2 regions of the Streptomyces sp. AgN23 genome follow, and region 2 is predicted to be linked to the other one. Evidence: riboswitches for the same ligand, from Rfam matches in the RefSeq annotation. Region 2 holds a riboswitch; the other holds the start of a gene.
The links. A riboswitch is a leader RNA that binds a small molecule or an ion and turns the genes downstream of it on or off. The one in region 2 is predicted to bind glycine.
Positions count from the first base shown of each region.

Region 1: another riboswitch for glycine. It lies ahead of gcvP (aminomethyl-transferring glycine dehydrogenase); the one in region 2 lies ahead of gcvT (glycine cleavage system aminomethyltransferase GcvT).

Region 1 is NZ_CP007153.1:1,296,070-1,300,481, forward strand. Features, by position in the region: gene gcvP (aminomethyl-transferring glycine dehydrogenase) at 1-2,192, opposite strand, end outside; glycine riboswitch at 2,384-2,481, opposite strand; gene AS97_RS05690 (PRC-barrel domain-containing protein) at 2,606-2,923, shown strand; gene AS97_RS05695 (DNA polymerase IV) at 2,899-4,412, opposite strand, start outside.
Region 2 is NZ_CP007153.1:7,185,819-7,190,230, forward strand. Features, by position in the region: gene glyA (serine hydroxymethyltransferase) at 1-415, opposite strand, end outside; gene gcvH (glycine cleavage system protein GcvH) at 441-821, opposite strand; gene gcvT (glycine cleavage system aminomethyltransferase GcvT) at 1,065-2,192, opposite strand; glycine riboswitch at 2,362-2,471, opposite strand; gene AS97_RS31345 (AAA family ATPase) at 2,641-3,339, shown strand; gene AS97_RS31350 (enhanced serine sensitivity protein SseB) at 3,607-4,389, shown strand.

The sequences.
Region 1 (4,412 bases), 5.9 Mb from region 2:
CCGGGACCGCCACCGCCGTGCGGGATGCAGAAGGTCTTGTGCAGGTTCAGATGCGAGACATCGCCGCCGAACCGGCCCGGCTCGGCGAGCCCGACCAGCGCGTTGAGGTTGGCGCCGTCCACGTAGACCTGACCGCCCGCGTCGTGCACGGCCGCGCAGATCTCGGTGATGTGCCCCTCGAACACACCGTGGGTGGAGGGGTAGGTGACCATCAGCACGGCCAGTTCGGCACCATGCTTCTCGATCTTGGCACGCAGGTCGCCGGTGTCGATCTCGCCGTCCTCACCGGTCTTGACCACGACGACCTTCATGCCGGCCATCACGGCGCTGGCGGCGTTGGTGCCGTGCGCGGAGGACGGGATCAGGCAGACGGTGCGCTGGGTGTCCCCGTTGGCACGGTGATAGGCGCGCACCGCGAGCAGCCCGGCGAGCTCGCCCTGGGATCCGGCGTTCGGCTGCAGGGAGACCTTGTCATAGCCGGTGACCTCGGCCAGCCGCTCCTCCAGCTCACGGATCAGGGTCAGATAGCCCTGGGCCTGCTCGGCCGGTGCGAAGGGGTGCAGCGCGCCGAACTCGGGCCAGGTGACCGGCTCCATCTCGGTGGTCGCGTTGAGCTTCATGGTGCAGGAGCCGAGCGGGATCATGCCGCGGTCCAGGGCGTAGTCCCGGTCGGCCAGCCGCCGCAGATAGCGCAGCATCGCCGTCTCGGAGCGGTGCTGGTGGAAGACCGGGTGGGCCAGATAGCCGTCGTGGCGCAGCAGGGCCGCGGGCAGCGCGTCCGGCGCCGCGGCGTCCAGCTCGTCGATGCCGGGGATCCCGGTGGCGTCGCCGTTTCCGCCGTCCACCCCGAAGGCGGACCACACGGCGGCGAGCTGCGCACGGGCGGTGGTCTCGTCGCAGGCGATGCCGACGTGGTCGGCGTCGGCCAGCCGAAGGTTGACCCCGGCCTCCCGGCCCGCGGCGACCACCTCGGCGGCCCGGCCCGGCACTCGCGCGGTGAGAGTGTCGAAGAACGCGCCGTGCACCACCTCGACACCGCCGGCCCGCAGCCCCTCGGCGAGCACCGAGGCGTAGCGGTGGGTGCGGCGGGCGATCGCGGCGAGCCCGTCCGGGCCGTGGTAGACGGCGTACATCCCGGCCATCACGGCCAGCAGCACCTGGGCGGTGCAGATATTGCTGGTGGCCTTCTCCCGGCGGATGTGCTGCTCACGGGTCTGCAGCGCCAGCCGGTACGCCTTGTCGCCGTCGGCGTCCACGGAGACCCCGACCAGCCGGCCGGGAAGGTTGCGGGCGTAGGCGTCGCGCACCGACATGAACCCGGCGTGCGGTCCGCCGAAGCCCATCGGGACACCGAACCGCTGGCTGTTGCCCACCGCGATGTCCGCGCCCAGCTCGCCGGGCGAGGTGAGCAGGGTGAGCGCGAGCAGATCGGCGGCGACGGTGACGATGGCGCCCAGCTCATGGGCGCGCTCGATGACCGGCCGGGGATCGCGCACCACGCCGGAGGCGCCCGGGTACTGCAGCAGTACGCCGAAGACCCCGCGTTCGGCGATCTCGTCCGGAATGCCCTCGGCCAGATCGGCGACGACGACCTCGACACCGGTCGGCTCGGCGCGGGTCCGCAGGACCGCGACGGTCTGCGGCAGACACTCGGCGTCGACCAGGAAGACGCCCTCCTTGACCTTGCCGACGCGCCGCGACAGCGCCATCGCCTCGGCGGCCGCGGTGGCCTCGTCCAGCAGCGAGGAACCGGCCGTGGGCAGCCCGGTCAGATCGGCGACCACGGTCTGGAAGTTGAGCAGGGCCTCGAGCCGACCCTGGGAGATCTCCGGCTGGTAGGGCGTGTACGCGGTGTACCAGGCGGGGTTCTCCAGCACATTGCGCAGGATCACCGGCGGGGTGTGGGTGCCGTAGTAGCCGAGACCGATCATCGACGGCAGCACCTGGTTGCGGTCGGCGAGCCCGCGCAGCTCGGCGATGACCTCCGGCTCGCTGCGGGCCGGGGGCAGGGCATTCAGCGCCTCGGTGCTCCTTATGACCTCCGGTACGGCGGCCTCGGTGAGCTCGTCCAGCGAGCCGAAGCCGACGTGGGCGAGCATCTTGGCCTGCGCCTCGCCGTCGGGGCCGATATGGCGCTGCTCGAACGGAGTACCGCGTTCCAAGTCGGAGAGTGCGATGCGATTGGCGGTCATCTGCGGGGGCCTCCTGGTCTGTAACGACCGGCGAGGGGCACCGCGGCGCGGGTGCCCGGACGGCCTCCCCCTCTGTCATCTCAACCTGAGAGCTTCACCGGTCCACGTACCGCCTGACCGGTTTTCACCGTCGGTGAGGAGGGGTTCCGGAGCTCTGCTAGCCCGTGGCCCGCCCTGCTTTCCAGAGTGACCTCACCCGCACGGTACGTGTGCCTGAGAGATTCCGGGGAGGGTTTGCTCCTTCGGCGCCTCCGACAGCGTCGGCGGAGGACTCTCCCGCACGGGGTTTACAGCCACAGTCAGCGTACCAGCGGTTCTATCGTGGGGGACGGTCGCCGGCGTTCGAGTGGCCGAGCGCGGTGATGTGGCTTTTTGTAGGTATCAATGGTCACTTGCCACCTGTGGGAGAGAGCGTGCAGACCGATATCGACCCGCGGACCCTGATCGGCCGCAAGGCATTCGACCGCGAGGGCTCCAAGATCGGCACCGTGGACGAGGTCTATCTCGACGACGCGACCGGCGAGCCCGAATGGGCGGCCGTACGCACCGGGCTGTTCAGCCGGGACGTCTTCGTGCCGCTCGAACCGAGCGAGGTCGTCGGCGACACCCTGCGGGTGCCGTACGACCGAACACTGATCAAGGACGCCCCGGACTTCGGCGTCGGCCGCCACCTCTCCCCCGAGCAGGAGTTGCAGCTCTACCACCACTACGGGCTGGACGTCACGGGCTGACCTTGGGGCTGCGGCTTGCTCTGCTCGTGTCCTGAGGCCGGGCCCCGCATATGGCCCAGGCCCTGCCCCCGCCCGGATCCCCCGCCCAGTCCCGGGGCCAGCCCATCCGCGCCCTCGGTCAGGCCGTCCGCTCCCGGGGCCAGGTCATCCGGGCCCGCGGTCTGCTCTGGGCCCGGGGCTATGCGCTCCCCCGGGTTCAGGCCCGTGGTCCCCTCCCGGCCCGTCGTCCCGTCCGGGGCCAGGTCCGAAGCCTCCTCCGGGGCCCCGTCGAGGGGCGGACCCGCGGCGTCCTCGGAGGCCGGGTCCGGGTCCGTGACGACCTCCCGGGCCACGTCGGGGCGCGGGCACACGACGTCATCCGAGACCAGGTCCGCAGCCTCTCCCGGGATCGAGGCCGGGTCCGTGGCCGCCTTCCGGGCCACATCGGGGCCCGGGCTCGCGGCGTCCTCGGGAACCGGGCCCGCAGCCTCCTCCGCGGTCGGGCTCGCGTCCGGGTCCGGGCTCACGGCCAGGTTCGGGGCCAGATCCGCGTCCGGGCCTGGGTCCACGTCCGAAGCCCCGTCCACGTCCGAAGCCCCGTCCACGTCCGGGGTCGCGGGCTCCCCCGGGACCGCGTCCAGGCCCGGAGCCGCATCCGCGTCCGGTCGCAGCAGGGGCAGCGGTTCGGTCGGCTCCAGCGCCGGGTCGTCCACCGCGAACGTCCGCACCCGCCCCGGCCGCGACCAGGGCTCCTCGAAGCGCACGGTCACCCGGCCCACCCCGCTCCCCTGCACCCAGCCCGCCCCGTACTCGGCGTGCCGCACATCGGAGCCCGGCAGCCAGCGGCGCGGCTTCTCAGCGTCCTCAGAAGCCTCTCCCGCGCCCTCTCCCACACGCTCCGGCCCCTCGGGCCCCGGCACGCGCCGGGCGTCCCCCAGGGCCTCATGGGCCTCCTGAGCCGCCTGGGCGGCCTGCGCGGCCTGCGCTGCCTGCGCTGCCTGCGCTGCCTGCGCTGCCTGCGCGAAGAGATCCTCCTGGGTGTAGTCAGCCAGACCGCTGACCCCGACCCCCAGCAGCCGCACACCCGCCGTGGTGTCCACGCCGTCGATCAGCCGTGCGGCGGCCTCCCGCACCACCCCCGGATCGTCGGTCGGCCCGCGCAGGGTCTCCGAACGGGTCAGCGTGGAGAAGTCGTACCGCCGCACCTTGATCACGACCGTCCGCCCCGAGCGGCCCGCCTCGCGCAGCCGTCGCACACAGCGGTCGGCGAGCCGTGTGATCTCCAGCTGCACCCGGGTCCGGTCGGTGAGGTCGACGTCGAAGGTGTCCTCCACCGAGATGGACTTGGCGTCCCGCTCGGCGACGACGGGCCGCTCGTCCCGGCCCTCGGCCATCAGGAAGAGCGACGCGCCGTGGGCCCGGCCCAGCAGCCGCACCAGCTCGGCCTCGCCCGCCTCCCGGGTCTCGGCCACGGTGTGGATCCCGGCCCGGCGCAGCGTCTCCGCCGTGG
Region 2 (4,412 bases):
GCTTGCCGGAGAAGTTGATCTTCATGCCGTGGGTCAGATGGCCGCCGTGCGCCAGGTTCAGCCCCAGGATGGTGTCGCCGGGGGAGAGCAGGGCGAACATCGCGGCCGCGTTGGCCTGGGCGCCCGAATGCGGCTGGACGTTCGCCGCCTCGGCGCCGAACAGCTCCTTCACCCGGTCGATGGCGATCTGCTCGACCACATCGACGTGTTCACAGCCGCCGTAGTAGCGGCGGCCGGGGTAGCCCTCGGCGTACTTGTTGGTCAGGACCGAGCCCTGGGCCTCCATGACCGCCGCCGGGGCGAAGTTCTCCGAGGCGATCATCTCCAGGGTGGACTGCTGGCGGTGGAGTTCGGCGTCGACGGCGGCGGCGACGTCCGGGTCGAGCTCGTGCAGGGAGCTGTTGAGAAGCGACATCAGGGTCCCGATCGGAAGAGGAGGGTCAGTTTTCGGCGAAGGCGGTGTACGCGTCGGCGGAGAGCAGCTCCTCCGGCTCGCCCGTCACCCGCACCTTGAACAGCCAGCCGCCCTCGAAGGGAGCGGAATTCACCAGCGCCGGGTCGTTCACCACGTCCTCGTTGATCTCGGTGACCTCACCGGAGACCGGCGAGTACAGGTCGCTGACCGACTTGGTGGACTCCAGCTCTCCGCAGGTTTCACCGGCGGTGACGGTCGAGCCGACGTCCGGGAGCTGGACATAGACGACATCGCCGAGCGCGTTGGCCGCGAATTCGGTGATGCCGATCGTCGACACGCCATCCTCGTCGGCGGCCGACAGCCACTCGTGCTCCTTGCTGTAGCGCAGCTGCTGGGGGTTGCTCATGGTCCGATTCTCCTGGATACGGGGGAGTGCTTGGGAAACGGGTCTTAGCTGGTGGGACGCGACGCCGGTGGGTGCGGTGCCGGGGGTGCGTGCCTGCGCGGTGTGACGCCGGTGGGTGCGGTGTCGGCGCGACGTGGCGCCGGTGGATGCGGCGCCGGTGGACTCGGTGCCGGTCCAGCCGGTGGACTCGGTGCCGGTCCATGGGATGACGCCGGTGGGGCGCGACGCGTTGCGGCGGACCGCTCAGCGCTCGCGCCGGTAGAAGGGGAGCGCCACGACCTCGTACGGCTCCCGGGTGCCCCGGATGTCCACCGAGACCCCCTCGGTGCCGGGCTTCGCGTACTCCGGGTCCACGTACGCCATCGCGATCGGCTTGCCCAGCGTCGGCGAGGGCGCGCCTGAGGTGACCTGGCCGATCTGTGAGCCGTCGGCGGCCACCACGGCGTATCCGGCGCGCGGCACCCGGCGGCCCTCGGCGACCAGGCCGACCAGGGTGCGCGGGCTGACGGTGTCCGCTTCGCGGGACGCGGCCTCCAGGGCCTGGCGGCCGACGAAGTCGCCGGGCTTGTCGAATTTCACCACCCGGCCGAGCCCCGCGTCGAAGGGGGTGGTGTCGGTGGTCAGCTCGTTCCCGTAGAGCGGCATCCCCGCCTCGAGGCGCAGGGTGTCCCGGCAGGACAGACCGCAGGGGACCAGGCCCACCGGGGCCCCCGCCTCGGTCAGCGCCTCCCAGACCCGCTCGGCGTCGCCCGGCGCCAGGAACAGCTCGAAGCCGTCCTCGCCCGTGTAGCCGGTGCGGGCGATCATGGCGGGGACGCCCGCGACGGTGCCCGGCAGCCCGGCGTAGTACTTGAGCCCCTCCAGGTCCGCGTCGGTCAGGCTTCCCAGGATCCCGGGGGACTCGGGCCCCTGGACGGCGATCAGCGCATAGGCGTCGCGGTCGTCCCTTACGGTCGCCTCGAAACCGCCGGCCCGTTCGGTCAGCGCGTCCAGCACCACCTGGGCGTTGGAGGCGTTGGCCACGACCAGGAACTCCTCGTCCCCGAGGCGGTAGACGATCAGGTCGTCCAGGATGCCGCCCTCGTCGTCGCAGATCATCGTGTAGCGGGCGCGGCCCACGGCGAGCGCGGACAGCCGGCCGACCAGCGCGTGATCCAGGGCCTCTCCGGCCTGCGAACCGATGAGAGAGATCTCACCCATATGGGAGAGGTCGAAGAGCCCGGCGCGGGTGCGCACCGCGGTGTGCTCGTCGCGCTCACTGCCGTAGCGCAGCGGCATGTCCCAGCCGGCGAAGTCGGTCATGGTGGCGCCGAGCGCACGGTGCCGTGCGTCCAGCGCGGTACGGCGTGGGGCGGGCGGGGCGTCGGTCACGATTCAGGCTCCAGGAGATCGGGGTCGCGCGACGGCGAGGACGGACGGCAAGGACGCGTGCGTCCTCCCCATCTGTCATCGGAACCTGAGAGGTTCGCCGTGACGCCCGTAAGGGGCCCGGCTTGCACCTTGGGTGGAGCCGCGCCCGCGGCTCGCTTTTCAGATCTGCCTCGTCCACGCGGTATCGGGGCCTGAGAGATTCAAGGGAGGACTTGCTCCTTCGGCGCCCCGGACACCCGGCACATTGCCGGTGACCAAGGACTCTCCCGCGCGGATTCAAGCGGCCGGTATGGAGTTGCGCGCACATCATCGCATGAGTGGCCGAGAAAGGAAGCCCCGATCAGGGCGGCTCCGGCCGGATCGGGCAGAGGCCGCCTTGATGGACATTACCTTTTCTTGACACTCTGCGGGTACGAGCAGCGGTGACCGACCTGGGAGGACGATCACGGTGCATGGGCAGGGAACATACGAGACCGCACAAAGGCTCCTGCCGGCACGGCGTGGCCGCATCCCCTCCGGGCCGACGGCCATCCCCGGCCGGCGCATCGCGGTGCACGATCTGCGCGGCCAGGTGCGAGGTGGCGGTGCGGACCGGCGTGAGCTGCGCTTCCCGGCGGGGGACGTGCTGGTCGCCTCCGGGCTGCCGGGCGCCGGCAAGAGCACGCTGATCAATCGGACGGTGCCCCTCCTGGACGGGACGGGCGCGGTCGTCATCCGGGTGGACTCGCAGAACACCCGGGAGGCGTGGGAGCGCCGGATGCCCCGCTGGCTGCCGTACGCGCTCTACCGCCCGCTGGTCCGGTACGCCCACTACGCCGGGCTGCGCCGGGCGCTGCGCTCGGATGTGAGCGTCGTGGTGCACGACTGCGGCGCGCTGCCGTGGGTCCGCCGCTGGCTGGCCCGGGACGCGCGGCGCCGGGGCCGCAGCGTCCACATGGTGATGCTGGACGTGGACGCCACGGTGGCCCTGGAGGGCCAGGCCGCCCGAGGCCGCGGGGTCTCCGGCTATGCCTTCGGCCGGCATCGGCGCGCGATGCGGCGGCTGATCGCGGGGATGGAGGAGGGGCGGCCGCCGGAGGGGTGCGCCTCGGCGGTGCTGCTGGACCGCTCGACCGCGAGCGAGCTGCGCTGCATCTCCTTCGAGTGAGCCCCGTACCGGAAGTGGGCCCCGCATGGGAGGGGACGGGTGCTCCCCTCCCCGGGGGCGAGGGGAGAACGCCGGGTGACCTTGGCCGGAAATCGGCCACCGGGACATCACCCAGTGTGACGGTGGCGCGGGGCCGGGCGAGGTGGGGAAGTGCTGTGGAGATGGCGTCGCCCCCGCTGGCCCCGGGCCGCCCAGCCGCTAGGGTGCTTTGGGCAGGTAGGACGAGATGGCGGTTGGACGAAGATGAGCTTCCCGGAGCAGTACGGCATGGCCCCGGCTCACGGAGGATTCCCCGACGGCGCGCAGACCGCGTTTCCGGCGTTTCCCGGCAATGAGCTCGAAGAGGTGATGGCCGCCTCGATCGACGTCCCCGGGGCCGGAGCGCGCATCGTCGAGACGCTCTCCCGCAGCCATGTCTGGGTTCCGCTGCCCAACGGCGGTGGCCCGGGCAGCCCGAGCCTCGATCTGCCCACGGTGGAGATCGAAGGCGCCGCGTATGTCCCGGTGTTCAGCTCCGAGCAGCAGTTCCTGCAGCTCGTCGGCTCTCATATGTCCTTCACCATCGCCCCGGCCGTGGAGTTCGCCCGCGGCCTGCCGCCCCAGCTCGGCATCGCGGTGAACCCCGGTGGCGCGGTGGTCGTACCGCTGCCTCCGCCCGCCGTCCGGGAGTTGTGCCGTGCCGGGCGTAGCCAGCTCGACGGCCCGGCCACCGGGGGCAGGGTGCGGCTCTTCGAACCGGACTGGCAGGACGAGCCGGTGGACTTCCTGGCCGCCGCCGGGATCGAGTTCGCCAAGGACACCGGGGTGCGCACCGCCCGGCGCGCGCTGGCCAGTGTCGAGGGCGACGAGCCGGCGCTCTTCGTCGGCGTGCAGTTGGACGCCCCCGGCCCCGAGGGCCAGGCGCGGGCGGTGGACGCGCTGGGCCGCGCCCTCGGTGTGGTGCCCGTGCGGTGGAAGGTCCAGCTGGTGCTGCTGGACGTGGCGCAGGGGGATCCGGTGGTCGACTGGATGATGGGGCGCGTACGGCCGTTCTACGACCGTGATCTGTGACTCACCCCAGGGTCCGCTACGGG